DNA from 4 places in the Citrobacter telavivensis genome. Region 2 is predicted to be linked to each of the others. Evidence: predicted binding sites of a transcription regulator. Region 2 holds the regulator's gene; each other region holds the start of a gene.

Evidence for each region. The regulator CRP, encoded in region 2, controls carbon source genes, mostly activating them, when cyclic AMP is high. The targets are predictions, from matches to a motif close to ATGTGANNNNNNTCACAT.
Region 1: a site for CRP is predicted at 2,795-2,812, ahead of mlc (sugar metabolism global transcriptional regulator Mlc). Genes of this name have one in related genera too.
Region 3: a site for CRP is predicted at 4,583-4,600, ahead of bhsA (multiple stress resistance protein BhsA). Genes of this name have one in related genera too.
Region 4: a site for CRP is predicted at 3,465-3,482, ahead of uxuA (mannonate dehydratase). Genes of this name have one in related genera too.

What each region holds. Positions count from the first base shown of each region.
Region 1 is NZ_JBGUBF010000001.1:1,306,377-1,313,829, reverse strand. Features, by position in the region: gene osmV (osmoprotectant ABC transporter ATP-binding protein OsmV) at 1-585, shown strand, start outside; gene bioD (dethiobiotin synthase) at 665-1,360, opposite strand; gene mlc (sugar metabolism global transcriptional regulator Mlc) at 1,486-2,706, opposite strand; gene ynfL (multidrug efflux transcriptional activator YnfL/SxtR(Kp)) at 2,835-3,734, opposite strand; gene ynfM (multidrug efflux MFS transporter YnfM/SxtP(Kp)) at 3,856-5,109, shown strand; gene ACERJC_RS06295 (KPN_01571 family protein) at 5,163-5,255, opposite strand; gene ACERJC_RS06290 (carboxypeptidase M32) at 5,388-6,872, shown strand; gene asr (acid resistance repetitive basic protein Asr) at 7,022-7,348, shown strand; gene ydgU (small membrane protein YdgU) at 7,443-7,453, shown strand, end outside.
Region 2 is NZ_JBGUBF010000003.1:463,400-470,852, forward strand. Features, by position in the region: gene argD (bifunctional acetylornithine/succinyldiaminopimelate transaminase) at 1-33, shown strand, start outside; gene ACERJC_RS16835 (YccS/YhfK family putative transporter) at 131-2,218, opposite strand; gene crp (cAMP-activated global transcriptional regulator CRP) at 2,270-2,902, opposite strand; gene ACERJC_RS16845 (OsmC family protein) at 3,210-3,614, shown strand; gene ACERJC_RS16850 (phosphoribulokinase) at 3,689-4,558, opposite strand; gene ACERJC_RS16855 (YheU family protein) at 4,613-4,831, opposite strand; gene ACERJC_RS16860 (hydrolase) at 4,834-5,850, opposite strand; gene ACERJC_RS16865 (ABC transporter ATP-binding protein) at 5,856-7,453, opposite strand, start outside.
Region 3 is NZ_JBGUBF010000001.1:1,053,380-1,060,832, forward strand. Features, by position in the region: gene ndh (NADH-quinone dehydrogenase) at 1-584, shown strand, start outside; gene ACERJC_RS05030 (glycine zipper 2TM domain-containing protein) at 773-1,312, shown strand; gene ACERJC_RS05035 (TonB-dependent siderophore receptor) at 1,370-3,556, opposite strand; gene comR (TetR family copper-responsive transcriptional repressor ComR) at 3,790-4,425, opposite strand; gene bhsA (multiple stress resistance protein BhsA) at 4,670-4,927, shown strand; gene ldtC (L,D-transpeptidase LdtC) at 5,030-5,995, opposite strand; gene mfd (transcription-repair coupling factor) at 6,195-7,453, opposite strand, start outside.
Region 4 is NZ_JBGUBF010000001.1:2,162,904-2,170,356, forward strand. Features, by position in the region: gene setB (sugar efflux transporter SetB) at 1-1,146, shown strand, start outside; gene ACERJC_RS10340 (YkgJ family cysteine cluster protein) at 1,143-1,397, opposite strand; gene yeiP (elongation factor P-like protein YeiP) at 1,548-2,120, shown strand; gene uxuA (mannonate dehydratase) at 2,178-3,368, opposite strand; gene ACERJC_RS10355 (mannitol dehydrogenase family protein) at 3,574-5,040, shown strand; gene ACERJC_RS10360 (CobW family GTP-binding protein) at 5,158-6,144, shown strand; gene ACERJC_RS10365 (phosphatase PAP2 family protein) at 6,177-6,896, shown strand; gene mepS (bifunctional murein DD-endopeptidase/murein LD-carboxypeptidase) at 7,310-7,453, shown strand, end outside.

The DNA.
Region 1 (7,453 bases), on a different contig from region 2:
GCGTTGAAGAAAACGGTGATGTTGGTAAGTCATGATATTGATGAAGCGTTGAAACTCGGCGATCGTATTGCCGTATTCCGCCAGGGACGCATTGTCCAGTGCGCCAGCCCGGATGAGTTGTTGGCAAAACCGGCCAACGACTTTGTCGGTTCATTCGTCGGTCAGGACCGTACGCTCAAGCGCCTGCTGCTGGTCTCGGCGGGCGACGTGACCGACCAGCAGCCAACGCTGACCGCGCAACCGTCTACGTCGCTGAATGAAGCCTTTGGCATTATGGATGACAACGACATTCGGGCGATTACGGTGGTGGATGGCGAAGGTAAACCGCTGGGCTTTGTGAAACGTCGCGAGGCGCGTCAGGCCACCGGCACCTGCGCAGACATCATTCATCCCTTCCGTATTACCGGCAAGGCCGAAGACAACCTGCGTATTGTGCTGTCCAAGCTGTATGAAAGTAATACCAGTTGGATGCCGATTGTTGACGAGGACGGTCGCTACAACGGCGAGATCTCACAGGATTACATCGCCGATTATCTCAGTTCTGGACGTACCCGCCGGGCGCTGAACATTCACGAAAGCAGCTAAGACCGGTTTTGACGGTATAAAAAAACCGGGGAGCGCGTTGGCTCCCCGGTTTCATCATTATGATGTGTAAGGTCGTGAATCAGGCCATGATTCTATCGACTGACAGCACGCTACCCAGCATTGACAGGCGAATGTACTGTCCAAGATCGCGCTGCTCGGCGCGCGGTAAATAAGGCAGTTCGCCGATCAACGGCGCAGGCAATTTTTTGCTCAGGACATCGATAATTTCCGCATAGTGTGCCAGACCCGGATTGATACGGTTGGCGACCCAACCGATCAGCGGTAAGCCGTCGTTGGCGATCGCCTGAGCAGTCAGCAGCGCATGGTTAATACAGCCTTCCTGAATGCCTACCACCATCAGTACCGGTAACTGCTCCTGCACCACCCATTCAGACAACGGACGCAGATCGTTCATCAGACTGCGCCAGCCGCCGGTGCCTTCAACCACCACGTGATCGACTTTCTCTGACAGGCTCGCCAGACCGTTAGAAAGTAAGGTGTAATTGATCGGGCAACTGTGGGCCACACTACTTTCATCTTCGCTCAGGGCGATGGGGTTAACGGCCTCATAGGGCAATTCCAGCGTCGATACGCTTTGCAGCACCAGTGCATCCCGGTTGCGCAACCCTTCAGGGGTCTCTTTGCTGCTCTTCGCGACCGGTTTATATCCCGCAACGCTTTTACCCCCCGACGCTAACGCTTGTAGCAATGCGCGGGAAACAACCGTCTTCCCAACAGAAGTGTCTGTACCTGTAATAAAGAAACGCTTCAGCATCACCAACTCCACCGTTATGCTTCGAAAATATAAGCCAGGAAAATAATACAGTAGAGAAAGTCTAAGGTATGCCAGGTAGAATCAGCTTGAGTTAGCGCAATTTTTGGTAGAACAGTTAAAAAATGTTAACCCTGTAATAGACGAATCAACAAAGAACCATTATACATCGCGTCTTTTACCAGCGCGGCCCCCGCCATCGTCCCCTGATTAGAAAACTGCGTGCTCTCAACGACCATATTTTTGCTGTAGGCCGGTAGCGCCTGCTGGCGAATGCTGTCCGCAATCGCCGGGAACAACACGTCCGCCGCTTTACTGAGCGGCGATCCGATCAGTATTTTTTGCGGGTTAAACAGATTGACCATAATGGCGAGGATACGTCCAACGTGAGTTCCCACGCCGCTGATAATGTCTTTAGCCAGCAGATCGCCCTGCATCGCCGCCTGACACAACGAATCAACCGTCAGCGGCTGGCCATGGAGCGACGAGCTCATGGATTGTGCCAGCCGCAATTGCGCCAGTTCCAGCACGCTTTCGACGCTGGCAATGGTTTCCAGACAGCCGTGGTTGCCGCAGTAACAGCGTTTACCGTAAGGATCAACCTGGGTGTGGCCAATCTCCACCAGGCTGCTGCTGCCCGCATGCAGTAAGTGACCGTCGGTAATCACCCCGGCCCCAACGTTATGATCGATAACCACCTGAATCACATCACGCGCCCCACGGGACGCGCCAAACAGCGCCTCTGCCATTGTCCAGGCGCTGATATCATGCTGAATGTAGACCGGTACACCGGTGTGCTGCGACAGCGTATCGCCGAGCGGCATCTCTTTCACATCGGCATAAAACGGCATGCGATGCACGATCCCATTCTCTGTATCAATAATGCCGGGTAAGGTAATGGCGATGGAGGTCAGACGTTCGAGCTTCTGCTGATGGCGAATAAAGAACTGATCGACCAGCGTGACAATCCGCGCCAGCAGCGGCGTTTCATCGTTCAGCGGCAGCTCAAGACACTCTTCCACCACCAGTTTGCTGCTGAGATCGCGCAGGGCGAGAAATATTTCCCCACGACTGATACGAAGAGACAAATAGTGCCAGGCTTCTGTTTCCACCACCAGTCCCACCGCAGGCCGTCCGCGACTACCGGCTTCTTTAATTTCCAGTTCCTGGACCAGGTGCGCTTCAAGCATTTCGCGCACTATCTTCGTGATACTGGCAGGCGCCAGCTGCGCAAGACGCGAAAGATCAATACGCGATACCGGCCCCAACTGATCAATCAGGCGATAAACTGCACCCGCATTGGTCTGCTTTATTTGATCGATGTGCCCAGGCTGACTATCAGCAACCACCTCTGACTCCCTTTATTTTCGCGCTCCGAAATAATCTGCGGGCTATGGTGAAGTACTTCAATACACGACGTCAACTTTTTACTTAGCCGTGTGATTAACTGCACATTTTCAGCCGTTATTAAATTAATTTAAGCGCTCCTGACGGCCTGAATTAACTGCTGACGAAAGCGTAGCGCCGCCTGGCTCTGTTCATGATGTGCCGACCAGACCAGCCACATTTCCGAGACCGCATCCTCTTCCGCAATCGGCACCCAACACATCTCATTGAGCTGCACTTTTTTAAACGACGCCGGAAGTATCGACACGCCTAAGCCGGCAGCGACCAGCCCAATGATCGTCATTGCCTCGCCGACCTCCTGGGTAATCACAGGCGACAACTGGTAGCGACGCATCATGCCGAGGATATCGTCGTAAAGACCGGTTCCGACGTGAGGGTCAAAGAAAACAAACGGTTCTTTCGCCAGTTCAGCCAGCGTCACTACCGGCTTTTGCGCCAGCGGGTACACCCGGGGGATCATCGCCATCAGCGGTTCATGCAAGATAACCGCATGATGTAAGCTCTCCGGCAACAGGGTATTGCGCATCAGGCCCAGATCCAGCGCCCCTTCACTCAGCGGTGCCAGTTGTTCGCGGGTATTCATCTCGCGGGTCTGCAAATGCATATCCGGGTAATTCTGCCGGAACAACGACAGCGTATCGGAGACCGCGCGTATAAACGGCGCCGACGAGGTAAAGCCGATGCGCAGTTCCCCGGCCTCCCCCAGGTGCAGACGCTCCGCGCGGGCGGCGGCATCATTAACCAGCCCGAGGATCTGCCGACTGTCGGCGAGAAATTGCTTGCCTGCGGCGGTCAGCGCGACGCTACGGTTCGTTCGCGCGAGCAGGCGCGCGCCGACCTGTTGCTCAAGCATCTGAATTTGCTGGCTCAGCGGCGGCTGCGAAATGTTCAATCGGGCCGCAGCACGCCCAAAATGCAGTTCTTCCGCTACGGCAACAAAGTAGCGAAGGTGACGAAGTTCAATATTCATATTTTGAAAGTATTATTTGAGACTATTAATATATTAGACAGAATAATGAGTTTTTCCTACTCTACTCAACAAGGTTATGCCCGTCCCCTCAAAACACGGGTTTGTTGCGCAAGGATTTCCAGTGAGTCGTACTACTACAGTCAATGACGCGACGGCGAGCGATATTGACGACCAACGCATTTCTCAGCCGGTTCAGTTTATTCAACGCGGTACCTCTGCCTTCATGCGCGTCACGCTGGCACTCTTTTCTGCCGGACTGGCGACCTTCGCCCTGCTGTACTGCGTCCAGCCTATTCTGCCAGTGCTGTCCCATGAGTTTGGCGTATCGCCTGCCAGTAGCAGTATTTCATTGTCGATTTCCACAGGAATGTTAGCCGTTGGCCTGCTGTTTACCGGCCCGCTGTCGGATGCCATCGGCCGCAAGCCGGTGATGGTGACCGCGCTGCTGCTCGCCTCCTGCTGTACGTTGCTTTCGACGATGATGACCAGTTGGCACGGTATACTGGTGATGCGCGCGCTGATTGGCCTTTCGCTCAGCGGCGTAGCGGCCGTCGGAATGACCTATCTGAGCGAGGAAATCCACCCCAGCTTTGTCGCGTTCTCAATGGGGCTGTATATCAGCGGCAACTCGATTGGCGGAATGAGCGGACGTCTGATTAGCGGCGTGTTTACTGATTTCTTTAGCTGGCGCATTGCGCTGGCGGCCATTGGCTGCTTCGCACTGGCGTCGGCCCTGATGTTCTGGAAAATTCTGCCGGAATCACGCCACTTCCGTCCCACGTCGCTGCGCCCCAAAACGTTGTTCATTAACTTTCGACTCCACTGGCGCGACCAGGGGCTGCCGCTGTTGTTTGCGGAAGGTTTTCTGCTGATGGGGTCGTTCGTCACCCTGTTTAACTACATCGGTTATCGCCTGATGCTTTCACCGTGGGAGCTCAGCCAGGCGGTGGTCGGCCTGCTTTCCGTTGCCTATCTGACCGGGACCTGGAGTTCACCGAAAGCCGGTTCGATGACGGTGCGCTACGGGCGCGGCCCGGTGATGCTCTTCTCTACCGCCGTGATGCTTGTCGGTCTGCTAATGACCCTATTCAGCTCGCTATGGCTGATTTTCACCGGCATGCTGCTCTTCTCGGCGGGATTCTTTGGCGCCCACTCCGTCGCCAGTAGCTGGATCGGCCCGCGCGCGCGGCGCGCCAAAGGCCAGGCCTCTTCGCTGTATCTGTTCAGCTACTATCTGGGATCCAGTATCGCCGGTACGCTCGGCGGCGTGTTCTGGCATAACTATGGCTGGAATGGCGTGGGGGGATTTATCGCTATTATGCTGATACTGGCCATTCTGGTCGGTACCCGACTGCATCACCGCCTTCACGTCTAGTCTGAAAGAAAAGCCCGGGTTTCACCGGGCTTTCGCCTCTCGACCAACAGTGGTTACCAAATTCCTAAGATTGATGAATACCCCATCAATTCTCTGACGGCATCCAGTGCCAGAAGAGCAAAGACAACCCAGTGAAGTGGATTCATTTTGCTGTGTGTGTTTATTTTTATTGGACGGGGACGATGTTCCCGTTGGCTACTATAAAAAAGGCTATCGATAAACATAACTACCCATTATGGTGGGGGAACTCAACCTGCCTGTTTCGTCGAAGAGGTTACATGGATAACAAAAGCTATCAACAACTTGCACGCACCTTCCTGCGGCTGTCCCGCTTCTCTCACCTTTCCGCCATCGCCAGTTGGGATATGTTCGCCATGATGCCGCCAGGCGGCAGCGCGGCGCGCGGTGAAGCGCTGGCTGAGCTGAGCGTGCTGGAACATCAAATTCTGACCGAACCGAAAGTGGCGCAATGGCTTGCCGCTGCCGCCCAGGAGGATCTCAATGATGTGGAACAGGCCAATCTGCGGGAAATGACGCGGCTGCATACCCAGGCCGCATTGTTACCTGAGTCGCTGGTGGAGGCTAAATCGCTCGCTGGAAGTCGCTGCGAGCACGCCTGGCGCAGTCAGCGTCCCGCTAACGACTGGCAGGGATTCTCGGCGAATTTGCGAGAGGTGGTGAAACTGAGTCGCGAGGAGGCCAGGCTGCGTGCGCAGGTCAAAGGCGGCTCGCCGTATGACGCGCTGCTGGATATTTATGAGCCAGAAATGACCAGTGCACAACTGGACGGACTGTTTGCCGATCTCAAATCGTGGCTGCCGGATCTCCTCAACCGCGTGGTTGTCCGGCAGTCACAGCAGTCGCTGGTTGCCCCTGTTGGCCCTTTCCCGACTGCCGTCCAGCGAGAACTGGGGCTGGAGACGATGTCTGTACTCGGTTTCGATTTTAACGCGGGTCGCCTGGATATTAGCGCTCATCCGTTCTGCGGCGGCGTGCCGGAAGATGTGCGTATCACGACGCGCTATGACGAAAACGAGTTACTCAGCGCCCTGTTTGGCGTTATCCACGAAACCGGACACGCCCGCTATGAGCAGAACCTGCCGCGTAACTGGCTGGGTCAGTCGGTAGCGCTAGCCCGTTCCACCGCGATCCACGAATCCCAGAGTCTGTTTTTTGAAATGCAGGTGGGCCGCAGCAATGCGTTTTTACGGCGACTGCTACCCGCCGTGAAGCGTCATTTTGGCTCTCAGGCTGCCTTTGAAGAGCAAAACTTCATCGCCTGGAACCAGCGGGTTAAACCCGGTTTTATCCGCGTGGATGCAGATGAAGTCAGCTACCCGGCGCACGTCATTCTGCGCTATGAGATTGAGCGAGCGTTAATCAATGGCGACATCGAGGTGGAAGATATTCCGGCGCTGTGGGACGAAAAAATGCAGGCATGGCTGGGACTGTCGACAAAAGGGAATTATCGCGACGGCTGTATGCAGGATATTCACTGGACCGACGGCGGGTTTGGTTACTTCCCTTCTTACACGTTGGGCGCGATGTACGCCGCGCAGTTGTTCAGCGCCGCGAACCGCGCGTTGCCGGGTCTCAACCAACAAATTGCTGGCGGTGATTTCAGCGCGCTGTTTGACTGGCTGCGACAGAACATCTGGCAACACGGCAGCCGCTTTACTACGGAGCAGTTGATCACCCAGGCCACCGGAGAAACGCTCAACAGCCGCCATTTCCGCGCCCACCTTGAATCTCGCTATCTGTAAACCGCCTTGCCGGGCCGTTGCGCCCGGCATTGTACATATCGTTACACGCCGAAACCAATGACTCACGGAAGCACACATAATCCAGCGATATAGTTATTTCAACGGCCCCGCAGTGGGGTTGAATGAAAAACCAAATCGAGGGTATGAGAATGAAAAAAGTATTAGCTCTGGTTGTTGCCGCTGCTATGGGTCTGTCTTCTGCCGCATTTGCTGCTGACACTACGACAACTGCACCGGCTGCCGCACCTGTCGCAAAAGCGGCTCCGGCAAAAACCATGCACCACAAAAAACATCACAAAGCGACCACCCAGAAAGCGCCAGAGCAAAAAGCGCAGGCCGCTAAAAAACACCCGAAAAAAGCCAAAGCCACGACTGAGCAGAAAGCGCCAGAACAAAAAGCGCAAGCCGCTAAAAAGCACGCCAAGAAACACACCAAACAACCGGCTGCTAAGCCCGCCGCTCAACCGGCAGCTTAAGTCCTGAATCTGTAAACTGGCGCGCCCCCTCGCGCCATTACTCAACGGCGCTGAACGCTTTCCCGGTTTAGCGCCGTCTTTTTCGGAGGGTAACATGGTGCGCCG
Region 2 (7,453 bases):
TTTGCCGACGCTGTCGCAAAAATTGTCGGTTAACAGTTTGCCTGATGGCGCTGCGCTTATCAGGCCTGGTGTCGATAACACGCTCCATGTAGGCCGGATAAGGCGTTACGCCGCCATCCGGCAATCAGTGTTAACCCCGCATATCCCGCAAGCGGCGGCTGAGCCAGATTCCGTGGTGCGGCCGCTGACGCCATGCCACTGACGAGATGGTATGCATAGTGTTCAGGTGGCCGATAACACGCTGCAGATGCTGTTCCAGGGTGCTTAACGGTCCGTGGGAAAGCATCTCTGGCGCTTCCAGAATATTCACATCCCCTGAGCTGCCAGGCCCGTCATACTCCAGTCGCTGCTGACAGCGTTGCAGCGCAATTTCACACGATTGCAGGTATCGTTGCGCCAGATCCGGCGTGAGCATCGTATGCTCGCGCGCCAGCGTGGTCATCGCATTGATGTGTTCGACGATAAACTGGCTGTGCGTCACCCACAGCTTCATATCTTCCAGATAATGGGTGTTGAAGCCGGGTTCCTGCATCGCCTGATTGAGCGAGTTGAACAACGTGTTGTGTGCCTGGTTGACCCGCATACGTTGCCAGGCGAGCGGCGTCGGTTGCGGATCGTTGCTTAGAATCAGGCGAATGGCCTCCTGATCGGCCTCCAGCGCGTCATGGGCGTTTTTACGCAACAGACCGCTCTGCCATTGCGGCCACAGCCAGACGGTACCCCCGAATGCAATCAGGCAGCCTATGACCGTATCGACAAATCGCGGGATAATGAACTGCTCGCCGTCCAGCGTCAGGAGTTGTAAGGTATACACCGCGGTGATGGTAAATCCTACCGTCGCCCAACCGTAGTTTTTCCGGATGGTCAGATAGCTGACCAGGGTGATTGCCAGCATCAGCGCCAGCGTATACCCCTCAGGAATATGAAAGTGCAGCGTCACGCCTGCGATAATCAGCCCCACCAGCGTTCCCGCCGAACGGTGCAGAATACGCACGCGGGTGGCACCGTAACCATTTTGCGTCACAAACAGAACGGTCATTAGGATCCAGTAAGGTTTCGGCAGATGTAACGCGGACCCCATCAGACTGGCAATGCTGAGCATTACGCTGATACGCCCGGCGTTACGCAGCGCCGGAGATTTCAACGAGAGGTAGTTTTTCAGCGCCGGCAGCAGCGGTAACCGACGCTGTTTGTCGGCCATCAGATCGCGGGCGTAGAGTGGGCGCTGAGTGCGAAGCACGCGGGCGATACGGCTGAAATGCCAGTAACAGAACTGCCCTACGGGGTTATCCGGATGCTGATTAGCAATTTTTTCCAGCGCGCCAATCTGCTTTTGCATGGTGAACCGCGTCGGCAGTCGGTGATAGAGAATGTCATCCGCCAGTACGCGCAGGCGAGCGGCGACCGTTTGCGCATTCCAGCGAATCACCTGTTCCGCATGGCTGCGTTCGACCAGCTTTTGCACTTCTTCCGGCTGATGCAGACTGACGGAGATATGCTCCTGCAGATCCAGCGCTTCCTGAAAGGCGCGCAGCATCCGCTTGTAGTCATTGTTGCGGTGCGCCGACAGCATGTGCATCTGCTGATAGCACTGGGTGATGAGGTCGACCGCTTTCTGCTGGCGCATCAGCAGTGGCGGCAGGGCTTTTTCCGGATCAGTATGCTGGGTCAGCATACTGTATTTGGCTTCGCAGTAATCCGCCAGTTCACGGTATAACAGGCTCAGCGACTCGCGAAGCGGCTGTTCGCGCCAGAGCCAAAACCAGAACCAGTTAAACAATCCGTACCATAGCGTGCCCAATGCGTAGATCAGCAGAGGCTCCCAGACCGGCATGTTCCCCGCGAGGCTCAGTGTGAAAATCGCTGCAATCAGCGAGGCTGGAAGCAGGCGGGCGTGAAGGGAGCTCAATTCCGCAGTGACGCCGAGCGTGAGCGTTAGTCCGGTCAGGATCAGGGGTAACGGTATCGCCTGCGCCAGCAGCAGTTGCATGATCAGGCTACAGCCGGCAAACAGCGACGCCCCGATAATCAGGCGTTTGAAAAAGCGTTTGTGCGGAGTATCAAGCCCGGCAATGTTGCAGCAGGCGGGAACGAGAGAGAAGAGCAGGCCAAGATGTAACTGCCCGATGAGCAGGCCGACGGCCACGGGCAAACAGAGCACCAGTGTTTGACGTAGTGCATAGTTGATTTCTGGGTGATAAATCAGTCTGCGCCACATTGGCAAAACAAAAATGACGCGCTATCGGGTAGCGCGTCATTTTCGATGAGATTAACGAGTGCCGTAAACGACGATCGTTTTACCGTGAGCGGAGATCAGGTTCTGATCTTCCAGCATCTTCAGAATACGACCAACGGTTTCGCGAGAGCAGCCAACGATCTGGCCAATCTCCTGGCGAGTGATTTTGATCTGCATACCGTCCGGGTGAGTCATCGCATCAGGCTGTTTCGCCAGATTCAGCAGCGTCTGGGCGATACGACCGGTCACATCGAGGAAGGCCAGGTTACCGACTTTCTCCGAAGTAACTTGCAGGCGGCGAGCCATTTGGGAAGACAGGCGCATCAGAATATCTGGGTTCACCTGGATCAACTGGCGGAATTTCTTGTAGGAAATTTCAGCCACTTCACACGCTGTTTTCGCTCGAACCCATGCGCTACGTTCCTGGCCTTCTTCAAACAGGCCCAGTTCGCCAATGAAATCACCCTGATTCAGATAAGAAAGGATCATTTCTTTCCCTTCCTCATCTTTAATCAACACTGCCACTGAGCCTTTAACGATGTAGTACAACGTTTCTGCTTTTTCACCCTGGTGAATCAGCGTGCTCTTGGACGGGTACTTATGAATGTGGCAATGAGACAAGAACCATTCAAGTGTCGGGTCTGTTTGCGGTTTGCCAAGCACCATGCGCGATTATCCTCTGTTATAAGCTGTCTCCAGAGCCAAAAAAATCCGCTGTCTCTGGGGTTGCAAAAATGTGCTTCCCTCGTCCTGGGAAGAGGCCGTCAAAAACGAACTGCAGCCTTTAATGTGAAGTCCTCTGCATACATGCAGTACATCAATGTATTACTGTAGCATCCTGACTGTTTTAGCATAGCTTTAGCCGTGTGTCTCCTGGTGTCTCGCTTCAGCATGACGGAGGTCGCCTTCCGTTGCGAGAATTGTTATGTACGCGTAATCTGTCAGGAAAATTGACGCACTGGAGTTAAAAAATATGCAAGCGCGTGTTAAATGGGTTGAAGGGTTAACCTTCCTGGGTGAGTCGGCTTCCGGTCACCAGATTTTGATGGACGGTAACTCCGGTGATAAAGCGCCGAGCCCGATGGAAATGGTGTTGATGGCGGCAGGGGGGTGCAGCGCGATTGACGTGGTTTCTATCCTGCAAAAAGGTCGTCAGGATGTGACGAACTGCGAAGTGAAACTGACGTCAGAACGTCGCGAAGAGGCACCCCGCCTGTTCACCCACATCAATCTGCATTTTATTGTCACGGGTCACGACCTGAAGGATGCCGCCGTTTCGCGTGCGGTCGATCTGTCGGCAGAGAAGTATTGCTCCGTGGCGTTGATGCTGGAAAAAGCGGTCAATATTACCCATTCGTATGAAGTGATTGCTGCCTGATGGCACTGCACTTATCAGGCCTACGACAGGAGTAGGCCGGATAACGCAACGCCGCCATCCGGCAAAATCTTACCTTACTCGATTTTTTTCCCTTCCATCAGTCGCTGTACCAACGGCAACATAATCAGCTCCATGGCCAGCCCCATTTTGCCGCCAGGCACTACCAATGTATTGATGTGAGAAATGAATGAACCTTGCAGCATTGCCAGCAGCCAGGGGAAATCGATCCCTTCCAGATTGCGGAAATGAATCACCACAAAGCTCTCATCCAGCGATGGAATACCTTTGGCTGCAAACGGGTTTGACGTGTCCACGGTGGGGACGCGCTGAAAGTTAATGTGGGTGCGGGAGAACTGCGGCGTAATGTAGTTGATGTAGTCGTCCATAGAACGCACCACGGAATCCATCACCGCTTCACGAGAATGGCCCCGCTCGCTGGTATCACGGATCAGTTTCTGGATCCACTCCAGGTTAACGATGGGGACAACGCCGACCAGCAGGTCAACATGGCTTGCGACCTCATGCTGCGGTGTGACGACACCGCCGTGCAGGCCTTCATAGAACAGCACGTCTGTAGGTTCCGGCAGGGGTTGCCACGGGGTGAAGGTCCCTGGTACCTGGTTCCACGGGACCGCTTCATCGTAGGTATGCAGATATTTGCGCGACTGGCCTTTACCCGTCTGACCGTACTCAACAAACGTCTGTTCCAGCAGACCGAAGTCATTGGCGTCGGGGCCAAAATAGCTGATGTGGCGTCCGGCATCGCGCGCTTTGCGGATCGCCATATCCATTTCCGGGCGGGTATAGCGATGAAAACTGTCGCCTTCCACCTCGGCGGCGCGCAGGTTGAGCTGCGCAAAAATTTTACGAAACGCGAGGCTGGTGGTGGTGGTCCCCGCGCCGCTGGATCCTGTTACCGCTATCACCGGATGTTTGGCAGACATGTTAACTCCATCAATAAATTGATTTTTTATTATAGTCGGCCGATAGCGTGCAGGTTATTCGCGAAATGGTTTGTGCGGCATGATGTTGACGGTTTCGTGCAACTCGGACCACACCAGTATCGCTTCTCCACACTGCAACTGGCGTTTAACGTCGGCGACTTTTTGCTCAAGGGTACGTTCATGTTCACCATAATCGGTGCCTTCGCGCAACACAAAGCTTTCGATCAGATTGTCCAGCGTCTCGGGGGAAAGGTCTTGCCAGGGGATCTGCATAATTATGCCTCCAGGTACGGTGTCAGCCAGTCAGGAATGCGCGACTCGAGCCACATTTCTGGCCGACGCAATGTCCCGCCGATAAACCCGACGTGACCGCCGTGTTCCGTTAACTGATATTCCACCTGCGGCGGTAAATCTTCCGCTTTGGGGATCACATGACTGTCCATAAACGGGTCGTCTTTCGCGTGGATGATCAGCGTCGGAATGGCGATGTCACTGAGCAAGGGCATTGCGCTACACTGACGATAGTAGTCGATAGCATCGGCGAAACCGTGAATTTTGGCGGTGATGAGATCGTCAAACTCACGGATACGGCGCAAGGATTTCAATTGCGCCAGGCTTACCGGTAGCGAACCGGGATAGGCCGCCAGCTTGCGTGACGCGTTAGCCTTCAGCAGGTTGAGCAGATAGCGCTGATAAACACGGGAAAAGCCTTTATCCATATGGTAGCTGCAGGCTTCCAGCACAAAGGGCGCTGAGACAATGACCGCCGCGTCGAGCGGGATGTTTTTTCCCTCTTTTGCCAGCAGACACGCCAGCACGTTTCCGCCAAGCGAATAGCCCACGGCGGCCGTTGGCGCATTGCCAAATTCCCGCTGCAACCAGCCTAAGAACCAGGTCCCGTCTTCGGTTTCGCCCGAGTGATAAATGCGATTCAGACGATTGGGCTCGCCGCTGCAGCCGCGAAAGTGCATCACCACGCCAAGCCAGCCACGATTCTTTGCCGCTTCAATCAGGCCATGCGCGTACGGACTGTTCAGACTGCCTTCCAGACCATGAAACACCACCAGGCGCGGCTTATGCTTCGCCTGATGCGGATCTTCACTCCATGCCAGATCGACAAAGTCGCCGTCGGGTAATTCCAGACGCTGCCAGTGAGCGTCGAAATTCACTTTTCGCCGGATCAAACGCGGCAGCATGGTCTGCAAATGACAGTTACTGATACCGCGCATCGGGCGAAATTCGTCACTGCTGCCGTTCGGCATTTCAGGATCGTGAAGGATTACGTGTGTCATCGCCGTTACTCGCTCAGCATCTGCTCGAGTTGCTCCTGGGCGTCCAGCCAGGCCATTTCGCACTCTTCCAGTCCGGCTTTGGCGCTGGCCTGCTGTTGCAGACATTCCGTCAGTTCGGCTTTGCGGCTCTGGTCGTAAAGTTCGCTGTCGCCCAGCTTCTCTTCCGCCTGCGCCAACTGTGCGTTCAGTTTCTCCATCTCTTTTTCCAGACGGGCTATCTCCTTACGCAGCGGCTGGGTTTGCGTGCGCAGTTCGGCTTCACGACGCTTCTGATCTTTACGCGCCTGCGCGCTGTTGACGTTCTCTTTTGGGGCGTCGTCAGCCTGGTTTTCCTGCTTCTGCACGTCGCTCAGCCACTGCTGATAATCTTCCAGATCGCCATCGAACGGTTCGACCTTGCGGTCATGCACCAGATACAGATCGTCGGTCGTGGAGCGCAGCAAATGGCGGTCGTGCGAGACCACCACCAGTGCGCCTTCAAATTCAATCAACGCTTCGGTCAACGCCTGACGCATGTCGAGATCAAGGTGGTTGGTCGGTTCATCGAGCAGCAGCAGGTTCGGCCGCTGCCAGACGATCAGCGCCAGCACCAGTCGTGCCTTTTCGCCACCGGAGAAACGGCGTGTCTCTTCGCTGACTTTATCTCCCTGGAAGCCGAAACCGCCCAGATAATCGCGTAGCTTCTGTTCCAGCTCTTGTGGCGCCAGTCGCACCAGATGCTGCAACGGCGACTCATCCGCGTGCAAATACTCGAGCTGGTGTTGAGCGAAGTAACCGAGCTTGATGCCCTTCGCCAGCCCGATTTCACCGCTGACGGGAGTCAGTTCACCTGCCAGCAGTTTGATGAGCGTGGATTTACCCGCGCCGTTACGTCCCAGCAGGCCAATGCGCGAACCCGGCACCAGGTTCAGTTTGATCGAGTCCAGGATAATGCGTTCACCATAACCGGCGCTCACTTTCTCCATTTTCAGCAGCGGGTTCGGCAGGCTCTCCGGCGCGCGGAAGCTGAAATGGAACGGGTTGTCGACATGCGCCGGGGCAATCAGCTCCATGCGTTCCAGCATCTTGATACGGCTCTGCGCCTGCTTCGCTTTCGTGGCTTTGGCGCGGAAGCGATCAATGTAGCTTTGCAGATGCGCCACGCGCTCCTGTTGGCTTTCGTACATCGCCTGCTGCTGGGCCAGACGCGTTGCACGTTGAATTTCAAACGCGCTGTAGTTGCCGGTGTACTCGAACAGGGTTTGCTGTTCGATATGAATGATTTTATCCACCACCGGATCGAGGAAGTCGCGGTCGTGGGAGATCAGAATCAGAGTGCCCTGATAGCTCTTCAGCCATTTTTCCAGCCAGATAACTGCATCCAGATCGAGGTGGTTGGTCGGTTCATCGAGCAGGAGGAGATCGGAGCGACAAATTAACGCCTGGGCCAGGTTGAGACGCATACGCCAGCCGCCGGAAAAGTCGCTCACCGGACGTTCCAGTTGTTCATTAGAGAAGCCGAGACCATGCAACAGGCTGGCAGCGCGGGAACGCACGGTCCAGGCGTCGATGGCATCCAGCTTGCCGTGGACGGTGGCAATGGCGTGTCCATCGTTACGTTCGT
Region 3 (7,453 bases), on a different contig from region 2:
TTCGCGTCCTGACCCAGACGATGGTGACCAGTGCGGATGCGGGCGGCCTGCATACCAAAGACGGCGAATATATTGAAGCCGACCTGATGGTCTGGGCGGCGGGGATCAAAGCGCCGGACTTTATGAAAGAGATTGGCGGCCTGGAGACCAACCGGATTAATCAACTGGTGGTAGAACCGACGTTGCAGACAACCCGCGATCCTGATGTTTACGCGATTGGCGACTGTGCCTCCTGCGCGCGTCCGGAAGGGGGCTTTGTGCCGCCACGTGCTCAGGCTGCGCATCAGATGGCGACCTGCGCGATGAACAACATTCTGGCACAGATGAACGGCAAGCCGCTGAAAGCGTATCAGTACAAAGATCACGGTTCGCTGGTTTCGCTCTCTAACTTCTCGACCGTCGGCAGTCTGATGGGCAACCTGACGAAAGGGTCGATGATGGTGGAAGGGCGTATCGCTCGCTTTGTCTACATCTCTCTGTACCGTATGCACCAGATTGCGCTGCACGGCTATTTCAAAACCGGTCTGATGATGCTGGTGGGCAGCATTAACCGTGTGATCCGTCCGCGTCTGAAACTGCATTAATCCTGCCTGGCTCAGCACCGTCTGCTGGCGGTGCTGAGCGCCTTCATCATCATTCTTCTTCTACCTTCAGAGTTCTCTGAATCATCCTGTTTTAGCCGCGATCAGCGATATTTTCATCCACTGTCTGATGGGCGTCTTATTGCATTGGTTGCAAAATTGTAACCAATAGCAAAGAAGGAGGATCTCCCGTGAATAAATCGATGTTGGCGGGTATAGGGATTGGCGTAGCTGCTGCGCTGGGTGTGGCGGCGGTTGCCAGTCTGAACGTGTTTGATCGTGGCCCACAGTATGCTCAGGTGGTTTCTGCAACACCGATCAAAGAGACGATTAAGACGCCGCGTCAGGCGTGTCGCAACGTGACGGTGACGCATCGCAAACCTGTTCAGGATGAGAACCGCATAACCGGTTCGGTGCTGGGTGCGGTTGCCGGTGGCGTGATTGGTCATCAGTTTGGCGGCGGACGAGGTAAAGACGTGGCGACGGTGGTCGGGGCGTTGGGGGGCGGTTACGCCGGTAACCAAATCCAGGGCTCAATGCAGGAAAACGACACGTATACGTCCACACAGCAACGCTGCAAAACCGTCTATGACAAATCGGAAAAAATGCTCGGTTACGACGTCACCTACAAAATTGGCGACCAGCAGGGCAAGATTCGCATGGATAAAGATCCTGGCACGCAGATCCCGCTGGATAACAACGGCCAGTTGATTCTGAATAACAAAGCGTAAAAAAGCTGTACTCTGCAAGTTAGCCCCTCATTCGCTCAGGCTGAGGGGCTTTTTTTATCAGAAGGTCAAGGCGTAGTTCAGACCAAAGGTACGACCCCGACCCTTATACTCGTACAGCGACGGGCTGCCATAGGTTGGGCTGTACAGCAATGGCGCGCGCTGACCCCACAAGGTGGTGTAATCTTCATCCAGCAGGTTTTCAATGCTGAAGGTCAGTTTACCCAGCGGGAGCTGATAGCTGCCGATAAAGTCCACGGTGTTATAGCCGTCCAGCTTGTTGCCGCTGGCATCGCTGAGATCGAACGATTGCTGGGTCTGAACCCGCAACGACCACGGCTCTGGCGCCCAGCCGACCCAGGCGGTGGCTTTGGACGGTGAGGCCAGCATCACATCCCATTTTTCCCATTTCCCGTTCTGTTTCACTTCGGATTTCAGCACGTTAAAGTTCGCCCCCAGACTCCAGTCGCTGTCAGGGATGAAGTACTCCGCCGCGCCTTCTACGCCGTAAATCCGGCGATCGTCAGGTTCCACGCGGATCGTCATATCGCTACGGTTAATCACAATCGACTTATCGGACGTCGAATAGTACGCCGCCAGTTGGGTACGCAGATTATCGCCGGTATAGCGCCAGCCCAGCTCATACGAATTGACCTTGATGCCTTCCAGACGCGAATCCGCCACGTTCACGCTGCGCTGGAGTTGGTAACGATCGCCCACCAACTGGTAAGTGCCGTTGCCGTAATATTTCCCGGGATCCGGTAGCTCAACGCCCTGGGAGAAGTTAAACCACGCCTGCTGGCGCTCGGTGAGATGCGCCAACAGTCCGGCGTTGAACAGGAAGTTGTCGTAATCGGTTTTACCTCCAGGAATGACATCGGCAGAGCTCGCTAAGCCATTGGCGATCCCCTGCTGCTGCGCATAGCCCACAAAATCATCAACCCGATTTTCCGTCCACTGATAGCGCACACCGCCGCTCAGGGTGAAGATGTCATTGATGTCATAACTGCTTTGCAGGAACGGGGCGAAGTTGGTGATGCTGTAGCCGGGGTAGCGCCCTGTCGTATAAGCCGTGCGGTTGTCCATTCCGCCTGACGGCACAGACCAGCCCAGATCGAAGAACTTCTGGTTGGAGTCGAAGGTTTCATGGTCCGCGTCGACGCCCCACGTCAGCTCCCAGTTATCCATCAACTGGCTGTTGAGCGTGATTTTGGCGCCGTACTGGTCCGTGTCCTGCTGCGAGGCTGAGAAACTGGTCACCTGACCTTTGCTGAGCGTCGGGAAAGGGTAGAATTTCAGCGACTCATCGCGGTAATAGATCTGGCTGACCAGATTCTGACCGAAGAAGTCCGCGTCGGAGTATTGCAGGCTGATCAGATGGCGCTCAGTCCCTGGAATACGGTCAGAACTGAGACCGCTGCGGGTGCTGGCGGTGCCGCTGCCGGTAACGGCGGACATATTTTCACCCAGGTACAGTCCGTAATCCTCATCCCCCTGACTCTTGTAATACTGGGTGACCAACTGTATCTGGCGATGGTCATCGATGTCGAGAGTCCCGGTTCCCATTACATCCAGACGATCGGAGTGTTGCAGACCGGTTTGCGTGTTGTCGAGCATCAGGGCGTCGCCATTGCCGTCGTACCAACCGCCAAAGCGCTGATAAGCCACGGACAGTCGGCCAGACGCGCGATCTGTACCGCCGCTGACCGCTGCGGCAACGCGCTCGTCGCGATCGTTACTGTTGTTAAAGCCGGATTTACCGCCCAGTTCAAGCTCTACCTGGCGTTCCGCCTGGCCCTTTTTAGTGACGATGTTAATTAAGCCGCCGGTACTGCCGCCACCATACAGCGACGTTGCGCCTGAAATGACCTCTATGTGTGCGATGTTAAAAGGGTCAATTGCATCCAGTTGGCGGCTGTCAGTACGCGATGAGTTCAGGCGTACGCCGTCGATCAGCACGACAATCGCGCGACCGCGCATGTTCATACCGTAGTTGGTACGTCCCTGGCTGCTGACGTCAATGCCGGGGATCAGTTGCGCCAGCACGTCTTTAAACTCTTTTCCGCCCTGAACCTGTTGCTCAATTTCCTGGCCTTCAATCACCCAGGTGGTCTGCGCCATTTCGGTGACGGTTTTCTGGCTGCGGTTGGCGCTGACGATGAGGTTTTCTTCTTCTGTTTGTGCCGCCGCAGCGGGCAGAGTCAGAGCCAACAGGATCGGGTTGAGGACCCAAAGACGCTTATTCATTCGCATTCCTTTCTGAAAATATCTGTGCAGGTGATGGTGTTTTAGCCGGTCGGTGCCAGCTGTTACATTGTGAAACAGATGTAAAATCAAATGCGAATATTGCTGATAATAATTTCTATTATCAATAGGTTTTTGTGAAAAGTTGAACCTAACTAAATGATAACATTAATTATTGTGTGGGGATTTCGTCGAAGAAGAACCGGGAAACGCCGTTTCCCGGTCAGAAAAAACGATCAGGCCTTAAGCAGTTCAGGCCACAGGCGCAGGGTAGTGTGGGTGATTTGCATCAGTTTCTCGAAACTGGCGCCTTCGCGGGCGCTGATGGACATGCCCTGCAAAATGCAGCTCAGATACTCGGCAAGATTTTGTACGTTATTGTGTGCCGGAATTTCACCGCGTTCCTGCCTATGGCGCAGAAATTGCGTCAGGGTCTGCTCCTGCATGGCGTGACGCGATTTCACCGTATGCGCAATATCGCGTGATGCCGCGGCAAGCGTCGCGGAGGTGTTAATCATAAAGCAGCCTGCGGGGGTGTCCTTGCTGGTGAAACAGGTTGCTACTGCGGTGAAGTAATCCTCCAGCGCCGCCTCAACGCTTTTTTCCTCGCAGAACAACTGCGCTTCGTGTTTTGCCGCGAAGCGAGCGATGTATCTGTCCAGCACCGCGCGGAACAGTCCTTCTTTATTAGTAAATTCCGCATACAGCGTTGGCGCCTTCGCGCCCGTTGCTTCAACAAGGTCAGAAAGCGATGTCGCCTCATAACCGTGCTGCCAGAAGAGTGTCATGGCCTTATCAAGCGCGGCTTCCCTGTCGAACACTTTTGGTCGGCCACGGCTTTTTTTTACGCAACTTGTCGATTCAGTTGTCATGGTGCCGTTGTACCTTAATGGAGTTAGTGAACACCTATTATAAAAATAAACCCGCACAGGCTCCAGCGCATTCGCGAGAAAAATATTTTTAGCCTAGTTACATGAAAGATAAGCGCTTTTCATTTTATATAACGATCGTTATAAAAAATGAGTTGACGTGTGACCTGGATCACATCTATTATTTACCTATCGATCGTTAAGTAAATACTTACGACGCCCCAATCATCTGCAAAAGGTCACAATTATGAAAAACGTAAAAACTCTCATCGCTGCTGCTGTTCTCAGTTCTCTGTCATTCGCAAGCGTCGCGGCTGTTGAAGTGCAGTCAACACCTGCTGGTCAGCAAAAAGTCGGCACCATCTCTGCAAACGCAGGGACTAACCTGAGTTCGCTGCAGGACGAACTGGCGCAGAAAGCGGATGCGATGGGTGCGAAATCTTTCCGCATTACTTCTGTGACGGGTCCGAACAACCTGCACGGTACTGCGGTAATTTATAAATAAGCATCCCCCCTCATTGATGCCTGCTACTGCAAAATAACGCGACATAAAAAAAGCCCCGCTGAAAATAGATTCAGCGGGGCTTTTTCATGTCCGGAACGGTTATTACATCGACTGCTGATCCACCTCACGATGGCGTCTGACATCGACCGGCATCCCGGAGCGAACATCCATCACATGCTGCATCACCGCCGCGTCCGTCTGCGCAGAATCTTTAAACGCCTGCAAGGTGCTGTTCAGCACAATAGGCAGAACCTGCGGGTCATCATCAATATTTTTCGACAGCGGCTGGTGGACTTCGACCAGACGCGTACCATCCGGCTCAATCGAGGCTTTGACAGGCGTATTGATGATATTCACTTTGGTGCCTGGCGTAACCTGTCTGAACAGGGTCTCGATATCGCCATCGCGCAGGCGGATACAGCCTGAGCTGACGCGCATGCCAATGCCGAAATCGGCGTTGGTGCCGTGCAGCAGATAGACACCACCGTAAGCAGCTAAGCGAATGGCATGATGTCCCATCGGGTTATCCGGTCCGGCAGGAACCACCGCAGGAAGGTCGATCCCTTGCGCTTTATAACGGGCACGGATATTCGCCGTCGGCGTCCAGGTTGGATTAGCGCGCTTGTCGGAAACCGTCGTGACCATCGTCGGGGTCAGAGTATCGCCGCCCAGTTGGCCAATGCCGATAGGGTAGACCGTGACCGCATTTTTCCCTGGAGGGTAGTAGTAGAGACGCAGCTCAGCCAGGTTGATGACAATGCCTTCACGTGGCGCATCCGGCAGCAGCGTCTGCAATGGAATGGTCAACACGCTGCCCGGGCGGGGGACGTAGGGATCCACGCCAGGATTCGCCTGCAACAGGGCAAGAAAACCGACGTTGTATTTTTTCGCGATGGCTTCCAGTGAACCCCCGTTATTTTCAACAACGTGGTACTTATTTTCCCCGATCAGCTTGCTGCCCGGTGGAGGAAGAGGCCAGGTATTCGCCTGCGCGGGAAGCGCAAGCGTAATGCTGGCGGCGAGTGCAAAAAAAGCCAGCCAGCGGGAGAATCGCATATTGTTCATTATCATCACAAATCAAAGGGTTATTATGCCAGAGCAGTCCAATGATAATTATGGCGGGGCGGTGTGTCTTGAATTGCAAGGGAAGTGCAAAGAGTTGTAAAGATCGTGGACCCTTGCCTGATGGCGCTGCGCTTATCAGGTCTACGGTCAGGCATCGATTTGTAGGCCGGATAAGGCGAAGCCACTATCCGGCACACCACAATCATGCCACGGCGTTTTCTTCCAGTTGCTGCATAAACTGACGCACCCATTCCATCCGCGTTTTCCGATCGGTCAGATCCTGGATGAACTTCAGTCGGGTCGGTCCGTCAAGACGGTAGTGCTGCGGCTGTTTTTGCAGCAGTCCGATCAGCCAGTTCGGATTGACATGGTTCTTCTCAGCAAATTCGATGGTGCCGCCTTTCTCGTTGCCTTCCAGCTTGCGAATGCCCAGCTTCTGCGCCTGTTGACGCAACCGGGCGATATCCAGCAGAGTACGCGCCGGGTCGGGCAGCAGACCGAAGCGGTCGATCAGTTCCACTTTGAGCTCTTCAAGTTCATTCTCGCTTTTCGCGCTGGCGATACGCTTATAGAACGACAGGCGGGTGTTCACGTCCGGGATGAAATCATCCGGCAGCAGCGACGGCATACGCAGTTCGACTTCCGTTTGCTGGCTAGTGAGATCTTCCAGCGATGGCTCGCGTCCGGCCTTCAGTGCATCGACGGCGTTTTCCAGCAGCTCCATGTACAGCGAGAAGCCGATGGTCTCCATCGAACCACTCTGTTCTTCCCCGAGCAGTTCACCCGCGCCGCGGATCTCCAGATCGTGAGTCGCCAGCGCAAAGCCCGCGCCCAGATCTTCCAGCGAGGCGATAGCTTCCAGACGTTTTTGCGCGTCGGTCGTCATCGCCTTGGGGTGTGGCGTCAGCAGCCAGGCATACGCCTGATGGTGTGAACGCCCTACGCGACCGCGCAACTGATGTAACTGCGCCAGACCGAAGTGGTCCGCTCGCTCGATGATAATCGTGTTGGCAGTCGGGATATCAATACCAGTTTCGATAATAGTGGTACAGACCAGAACGTTAAAACGCTGATGGTGGAAATCGTTCATCACGCGTTCCAGTTCGCGTTCGCGCATCTGCCCGTGACCGATGGCAATCCGCGCTTCCGGTACCAGTTCCGCTAGCCTTTGGGCGGCTTTCTGGATGTTTTCCACATCGTTGTAGAGATAGTAAACCTGGCCGCCGCGCAGCACTTCACGCAGAATCGCCTCGCGTACCACCAGGCTGTCGTATTCACGAACAAAGGTTTTGACCGCCAGACGACGCGCAGGGGGGGTGGCGATAATCGACAGATCGCGCATGCCGCTCATCGCCATATTCAGCGTTCGCGGGATCGGCGTGGCGGTCAGCGTCAGAATATCCACATCGGCGCGCATCGCTTTAATGCGCTCTTTATGGCGCACGCCGAAACGGTGCTCTT
Region 4 (7,453 bases), on a different contig from region 2:
TTTGACCTGACGTCTACGGCTTTCCTTATTGTCGCCTTTCTCACCGGTATTGCAGGTGCGCTACAAACCCCCACGCTGAGCCTCTTTCTGACCGATGAAGTCCATGCGCGCCCGGGGATGGTCGGTTTCTTTTTTACCGGCAGTGCGGTGATCGGCATTCTGGTCAGCCAGTTTCTGGCAGGACGTTCAGACAGAAAAGGCGATCGCAAACAGCTGATCGTCTTCTGCTGTGCACTGGGCATGCTGGCGTGCGTGTTATTTGCCTGGAATCGTAACTACTTTATCCTGCTGCTTGTCGGCGTGTTTCTCAGCAGCTTTGGCTCGACCGCCAACCCGCAAATGTTTGCTCTCGCCCGCGAACATGCTGACCGCACAGGTCGTGAAGCGGTGATGTTCAGTTCCATACTGCGCGCCCAGGTTTCACTTGCGTGGGTGATAGGTCCGCCGTTGGCTTACGCGCTGGCGATGGGTTTCAGCTTTACGGTGATGTACCTCAGCGCCGCAGTGGCGTTTGTGGTTTGCGGCGCGATGGTGTGGTTTTTCTTACCGTCTATGCGTAAAGAAACCACACTGGCCACCGGTACGCTGGAAGCGCCGCGTCGAAACCGTCGGGATACCCTGTTGCTGTTTGCGATTTGCACCTTAATGTGGGGTACCAACAGCCTGTATATCATTAATATGCCGCTGTTTATTATTAATGAGCTGCATCTGCCGGAAAAACTGGCGGGCGTGATGATGGGTACGGCGGCCGGACTGGAAATCCCGACGATGCTGATTGCCGGCTACTTCGCAAAACGGCTGGGCAAACGCCTGCTAATGTGCATTGCGGTCGCCGCCGGTTTTTGCTTTTACGCAGGAATGCTGGTCGCGCACTCCCCTGTGGTGCTGTTGGGTTTACAACTGCTGAACGCCATCTACATCGGTATTCTCGGCGGGATCGGCATGCTCTATTTTCAGGATCTGATGCCGGGTCAGGCGGGGTCAGCGACAACGCTCTACACTAATACCATCCGCGTCGGCTGGATTATCGCCGGGTCACTGGCGGGCATTGCCGCAGAAATCTGGAACTACCATGCCGTCTTCTGGTTTGCGCTGGGGATGATTATCGCCACGATGGTTTGCCTGACGCGTATTAAGGATGTTTAAGGCGCCGTCAGCGCCTCCAGTTCAATAAGCCAGGTCATCGCCTGGCGAGTCGATTCGCCGCACATTTCCGCACTTGGCTGCAGTCCGGAGCACACTTTTGGCCGCAGTGGAGACGCGAAAATTTTACATCGCATGTGTTCATCAAGCTGGATACACGGCGTATTGGCGGGCTTGCCCTCAGGCATGCCGGGGATGGGACTGGAAATCGATGGTGCGGTGCAACACGCCCCACAATCCGGACGGCATTCCATAGTCTGACTCTCTTTATTATGACCACCGGACAGGCGCGCACAGTACCACCTTTTTTGCACCAGCAAAAGGTGAATTCCGCTTGCCTGAATGACCCGGCGCGAGTAGTTTGACGCGATAATTTAGCTAATCTCTATAACAGGATCTTTTCGATGCCAAGAGCGAACGAAATCAAAAAAGGTATGGTACTGAATTACAACGGCAAGCTGCTGATTGTGAAAGATATCGATATTCAGTCCCCGACCGCCCGTGGCGCAGCAACGCTGTACAAAATGCGTTTCTCCGATGTCCGTACCGGTCTGAAAGTGGAAGAACGTTTCAAGGGCGATGACATTGTAGATACCGTCACCCTGAGCCGCCGTGGCGTTGACTTCTCCTATGTCGATGGCAACGAATACGTGTTCATGGATAAAGAAGATTACACGCCCTATACCTTCACTAAAGATCAGATCGAAGAAGAGCTGCTGTTTATTCCAGAAGGCGGGATGCCGGATATGCAGGTATTAACCTGGGACGGTCAGCTGCTGGCGCTCGAACTGCCACAGACGGTTGATCTGGAAATCGTGGAAACCGCTCCTGGTATTAAAGGTGCTTCCGCCAGTGCGCGCAACAAGCCAGCGACGCTGAGTACCGGTCTGGTCATTCTGGTTCCTGAATACCTGAGTGCCGGTGAAAAAATCCGCATTCATATTGAAGAGCGCCGTTATATGGGTCGCGCGGATTAAGTTTTGCATGTACGTAAAAAAGGACAGCCTGAGCTGTCCTTTTTGTCATTTTCGCTCTTACAGCAGGTCGCGGAACTGGGTCATTTTCAGCGCCAGTTCAACACCGCGCACTTCCGCCAGCCCTTTCAGACGCCCAATCGCAGAGTAGCCCGGATTGGTTTTCTTATGCAGATCGTCCAGCATCTGATGACCGTGATCGGGACGCATCGGTATTGGACGTAAATCACCCGCCTTCTTACGGCGCTGCTCTTCGGTCAGAATCGCCGTTACCACCGCCACCATGTTCACATCCCCTTGCAGGTGCGCGCCTTCATGGAAGGTTTTCGGGTTCTCTTCGCGGCACGTCGAGCGCAAGTGGGTAAAGTGGATACGATCGCCAAAGGTTTCGATCATTTTCACCAGATCGTTATCCGCGCGAACACCGTATGACCCCGTGCACATGGTGAAGCCGTTGTAGATGCTGTCGACCGTCTCTTTCAGCCACTGCATATCTTCAATGGTAGAGACAATGCGCGGCAATCCGAGAATCGGCCGCGGCGGATCGTCAGGATGCACCGCCAGGCGTACGCCCACTTCTTCAGCCACCGGGACAATCGCGCGCAGGAACACTGCCATATTGTCACGCAGATCGTCTTTGCTGATGCCGTCATACTCGGCCAGACGCGCACGGAACCGATCGAGGGTATAACCCTCTTCCGCGCCGGGCAAACCGGCAATGATATTGCGGGTCAGTTTTTCGATATCCGCATCGCTCATGGCGGTGAAATACGCCTGAGCCTGACGCTGTTCTTCGTCGCTATAGTCCGCTTCAGCTCCCGCACGCTTGAGGATATGCAACTCAAAAGCAGCAAAGGCTATTTGATCGAAACGTAGTGCTTTCGAGCCGTCCGGCAATTCGTACTCAAGGTCGGTACGCGTCCAGTCCAGAATCGGCATGAAGTTGTAGCAGACGGTATCGATGCCGCAGGCCGCCAGATTGCGGATGCTCTGCTGATAATTCGCTATCCATGTCTGATACTGACCGGAGCGAGTCTTGATCTCTTCGTGAACCGGAATACTTTCGACAACCGACCAGGTTAACCCTTTTTCCGCCAGAATTGCCTGACGTTTTTTAATCTCTTCGACCGGCCACACGTCGCCGTTCGGAATGTGGTGCAATGCCGTCACAACGCCCGTTGCGCCAGCCTGACGCACATCATCAAGCGATACCGGATCGTTAGGCCCGTACCAACGCCAGGTTTGTTCCATTGCTTTACCTCACAAAGTTGTTATACCAAATTAACTTACCTGAATGACGACTACCATACAGGCTTCTGTGAGGTGATCAATAAAAGGGGCATGATTGATTGATCCAGCTCACATTACCCGGATAAATTCGGCTTACCAATTCAATTTGTTGTCATATAACTTTACACTGGCGTTGTTAATTTATGGTTAATCAGGTGTGTAATTCATGACTACAATTGCCTCAGCAATACTGCCGGATGGCGTACAAACGCCGCACTATGACCGCCAGCAGCTCAAAACGCGCATGGTGCATTTCGGCTTTGGCGCCTTTCATCGTGCGCACCAGGCATTACTGACCGACCGGGTGCTGAACGCCCAGGGCGGGGATTGGGGAATTTGTGAAATCAGCCTGTTCAGCGGCGACACGTTGATGAGCCAACTCCGCGCACAGGATAATCTCTATACCGTGCTGGAAAAAGGTGCGCACGGCAATCAGGCAATTATCGTCGGTGCCGTCAACGAATGTCTGAACGCAAAACTCGATTCGCTCGCCACTATTATTGAAAAATTCTGCGAGCCCCAGGTCGCGATTGTCTCACTGACCATCACCGAAAAAGGCTATTGCATCGATCCGGCTACCGGTACGCTGGACCTGACAAACCCGCGCATTATTCACGACCTGCAGGCGCCTGACGAACCCCATTCAGCGCCCGGCATTCTGGTGGAAGCGCTGTCACGTCGACAGGCGCGCGGGCTGGCGCCTTTTTCTGTGCTCTCCTGCGACAACATTCCTGATAACGGTCACGTAGTGAAGAATGCCGTACTGGGGATGGCGGAAAAACGCTCTCCCGCGCTGGCAAGCTGGATCCGTGAATACGTCAGTTTTCCCGCCACCATGGTCGACCGCATTGTTCCGGCCGCTACAGAGGAATCTCTGGCGGAAATCACCCGCGAACTGGGCGTTGCCGACCCCTGCGCCATCAGTTGTGAACCGTTCATTCAATGGGTGATTGAAGACAATTTTGTCGCTGGTCGTCCCGCATGGGAAGCCGCAGGCGTGCAGATGGTTAGCGATGTTCGCCCCTGGGAAGAGATGAAACTGCGAATGCTTAATGGCAGCCACTCGTTTCTCGCTTATCTCGGTTATCTTTCTGGATTTCAGCATATTAATGAGTGTATGCAGGACAGCGCGTTCCGCGAAGCCGCGTACCGACTGATGTTGAATGAACAGGCACCGACGCTCAGTATTACCGGCGTGGATTTAACCGGGTACGCACAAAGCCTGATTGAACGCTTTGCGAATCCAGCGCTGAAGCACAAGACCTGGCAAATCGCGATGGACGGCAGTCAGAAACTACCGCAGCGGATGCTGGCAGGTATTCGCCTCCATCTGGCGCGCGAAAGCGCATGGCCATTACTGGCACTGGGTGTGGCGGGATGGATGCGCTACGTCAGTGGCATCGATGATGCCGGCTCGACCATCGACGTTCGCGATCCGCTGAGCGATAAAATCCGCTCAATCGTCTCCGCCAGTCATGAGGACCAACGCGTCGCAGCACTGCTCTCTTTACAGGAAGTCTTTGGCAACGACCTCCCGCACAATCCTGCTTTTGTTCAGGTGATTGAAACGGCCTGGCAGCGTATCGCGCAACGCGGCGCGCATCAGGCGGTGATTGATACGTTAAAAAATTAACAATTTCTGCCATTAAGGCGAACGGAGCCTGTCTTCGTTCGTCCCGCCCTTCTCTTTTTCACTTTTTTTCGCCAGGATTAAAGCTAACCCGTTACGGCACATCATTCTGGAGCAGGCGTGACCAAAACTAACCTCATCACCGGTTTCCTCGGCAGCGGAAAAACCACTTCAATTCTTCATCTGTTAGCGCACAAAGATCCTGCCGAAAAATGGGCGGTACTGGTCAATGAGTTCGGCGAGGTCGGTATCGACGGCGCCCTGCTGGCAGATAGCGGCGCGTTGCTCAAAGAGATCCCCGGCGGCTGTATGTGCTGCGTGAACGGCCTGCCCATGCAGGTTGGCCTGAACACGCTGTTGCGTCAGGGAAAACCAGACCGTCTGCTGATCGAACCGACGGGACTGGGGCACCCGAAACAGATCCTCTCTCTCCTCACCGCGCCGGTGTATGAACCCTGGATAGACCTTCGCGCCACGCTGTGTATTCTTGACCCACGCGGGTTGCTGGATGAAAAAAGCGTTGCCAATGAGAACTTTCGTGACCAACTGGCTGCGGCAGATATCATCGTGGCGAATAAAACCGATCGCGCGACGGCGGAGAGTGAACGCGCTTTGCAGACCTGGTGGCAGCAGTTCGGCGGCAACCGTCAGTTAGTGCAAGCCGATCACGGTCAGATTGACGGACAGTTGCTGGACTTACCGCGTCTGAATCTGGCTGAATTACCCGCCAGCGCGGCGCATTCGCACAGCCAGCCTGTAACACGAGGACTCGCGGCGATGAGTCTGCCGGCACAACAGCGCTGGCGTCGTAGCCTGAACAGTGGCCAGGGGCATCAGGCCTGCGGCTGGATTTTCGATGCCGATACCGTCTTTGACACCATTGGGCTGCTGGAATGGGCGCGTCTGGCGCCAGTTGGTCGGGTGAAAGGGGTCATGCGTATTGCGGAAGGTCTCGTGCGCATTAACCGCCAGGATGAAGATCTGCACATTGAAACGCAGAACGTCGCGCCGCCGGACAGCCGTATTGAACTGATTTCCAGTACTGAGGCAGACTGGAATACGTTGCAGAGCGCATTGTTGAAGCTTCGTTTAGCTGAACACGCGTAAGGTTGCCTGCGATTTATTGAACAGTGAACTCTTTGAATATGAAAATCAGGTTACCACTGATACTTCTGCTGAATCTTGCCGGTCTGGCTTTATTCATGAGCTGGTATATGCCCGTGAATCATGGATTCTGGTTCCCGGTTGACGCCGGCATTTTTCACTTTTTCAACCAGAAACTGGTAGAGAGCCAGACCTTCCTGTGGCTGGTCGCCATCACCAACAATCGGGCGTTTGACGCCTGTTCCCTGTTGGCGATGGGCGGTCTGATGCTGAGTTTCTGGCTGAAGGAGACGCCTGCAGGCCGCCGTCGTATTGTCATCATCGGCCTGGTGATGTTGCTCACCGCCGTGGTTCTGAACCAGGCGGGTCAGGCGCTGCTGCCCGTAAAACGCGCAAGTCCCACGCTCAGTTTTGACAATATTTATCGCGTCAGTGAATTGCTGCATATTTCGACGAAGGATGCGTCCAGAGACAGTTTCCCTGGCGATCACGGAATGATGCTGCTTATTTTCGCCGCATTTATGCTGCGCTATTTCGGAAAAGCCGCAGGGATTATCGGCCTTATTATCGTTGTGGTTTTTGCTTTCCCGCGCGTCATGATCGGCGCCCACTGGTTCACTGATATCGCCGTAGGTTCATTAACCGTGGTCTTAATTGGCCTGCCCTGGTGTCTCCTGAGCCCGTTAAGCGATCGCCTTATCGCGCTTTTCGACAATTATCTCCCCGGCAAAAACAAACAAATCTTAAACAAATAACCCACAGTTATTAACATCATCAGGGTTTATTCTTAAGCCCTGATGATGCATTAAGATAAATTATTCATCTCACCGTCATTATTTAGTCATAACATTATCTTTGTGAATGAATGAGTTGCCTGTTTTTTCGCCATTCTGCACTTAAATTGACCAATCCCGTTTATTCACTTTCTGTATCACATTTTCTTATTAAAATTCAGATAAAATCACTCGCCAAGCCTGTAACGATCGGGTAACCTCGAACTCGTTTTGCCTCGCTGGGTTATTATTCTCTTCGCGAATAAATTTGTGCGTTCTGCCACAGTTTTGCGCTTAAAGAATTGTCTCATTGTGCGTAGGTAATTAGTCTCGTCACGTTTGGCATTTTTTATAACGATATTTATCGTTAAGGACTTCAAGGGAAAACAAACAAAATGGTCAAATCTCAACCGATCTTGAGATATATCTTGCGCGGGATCCCCGCGATAGCAGTCGCGGTACTGCTTTCTGCATGTAGCACTACCAGTAACACCGCAAAGAACACGCATTCTGAGACGCTTGGTGTGGGTCAAGAAGCT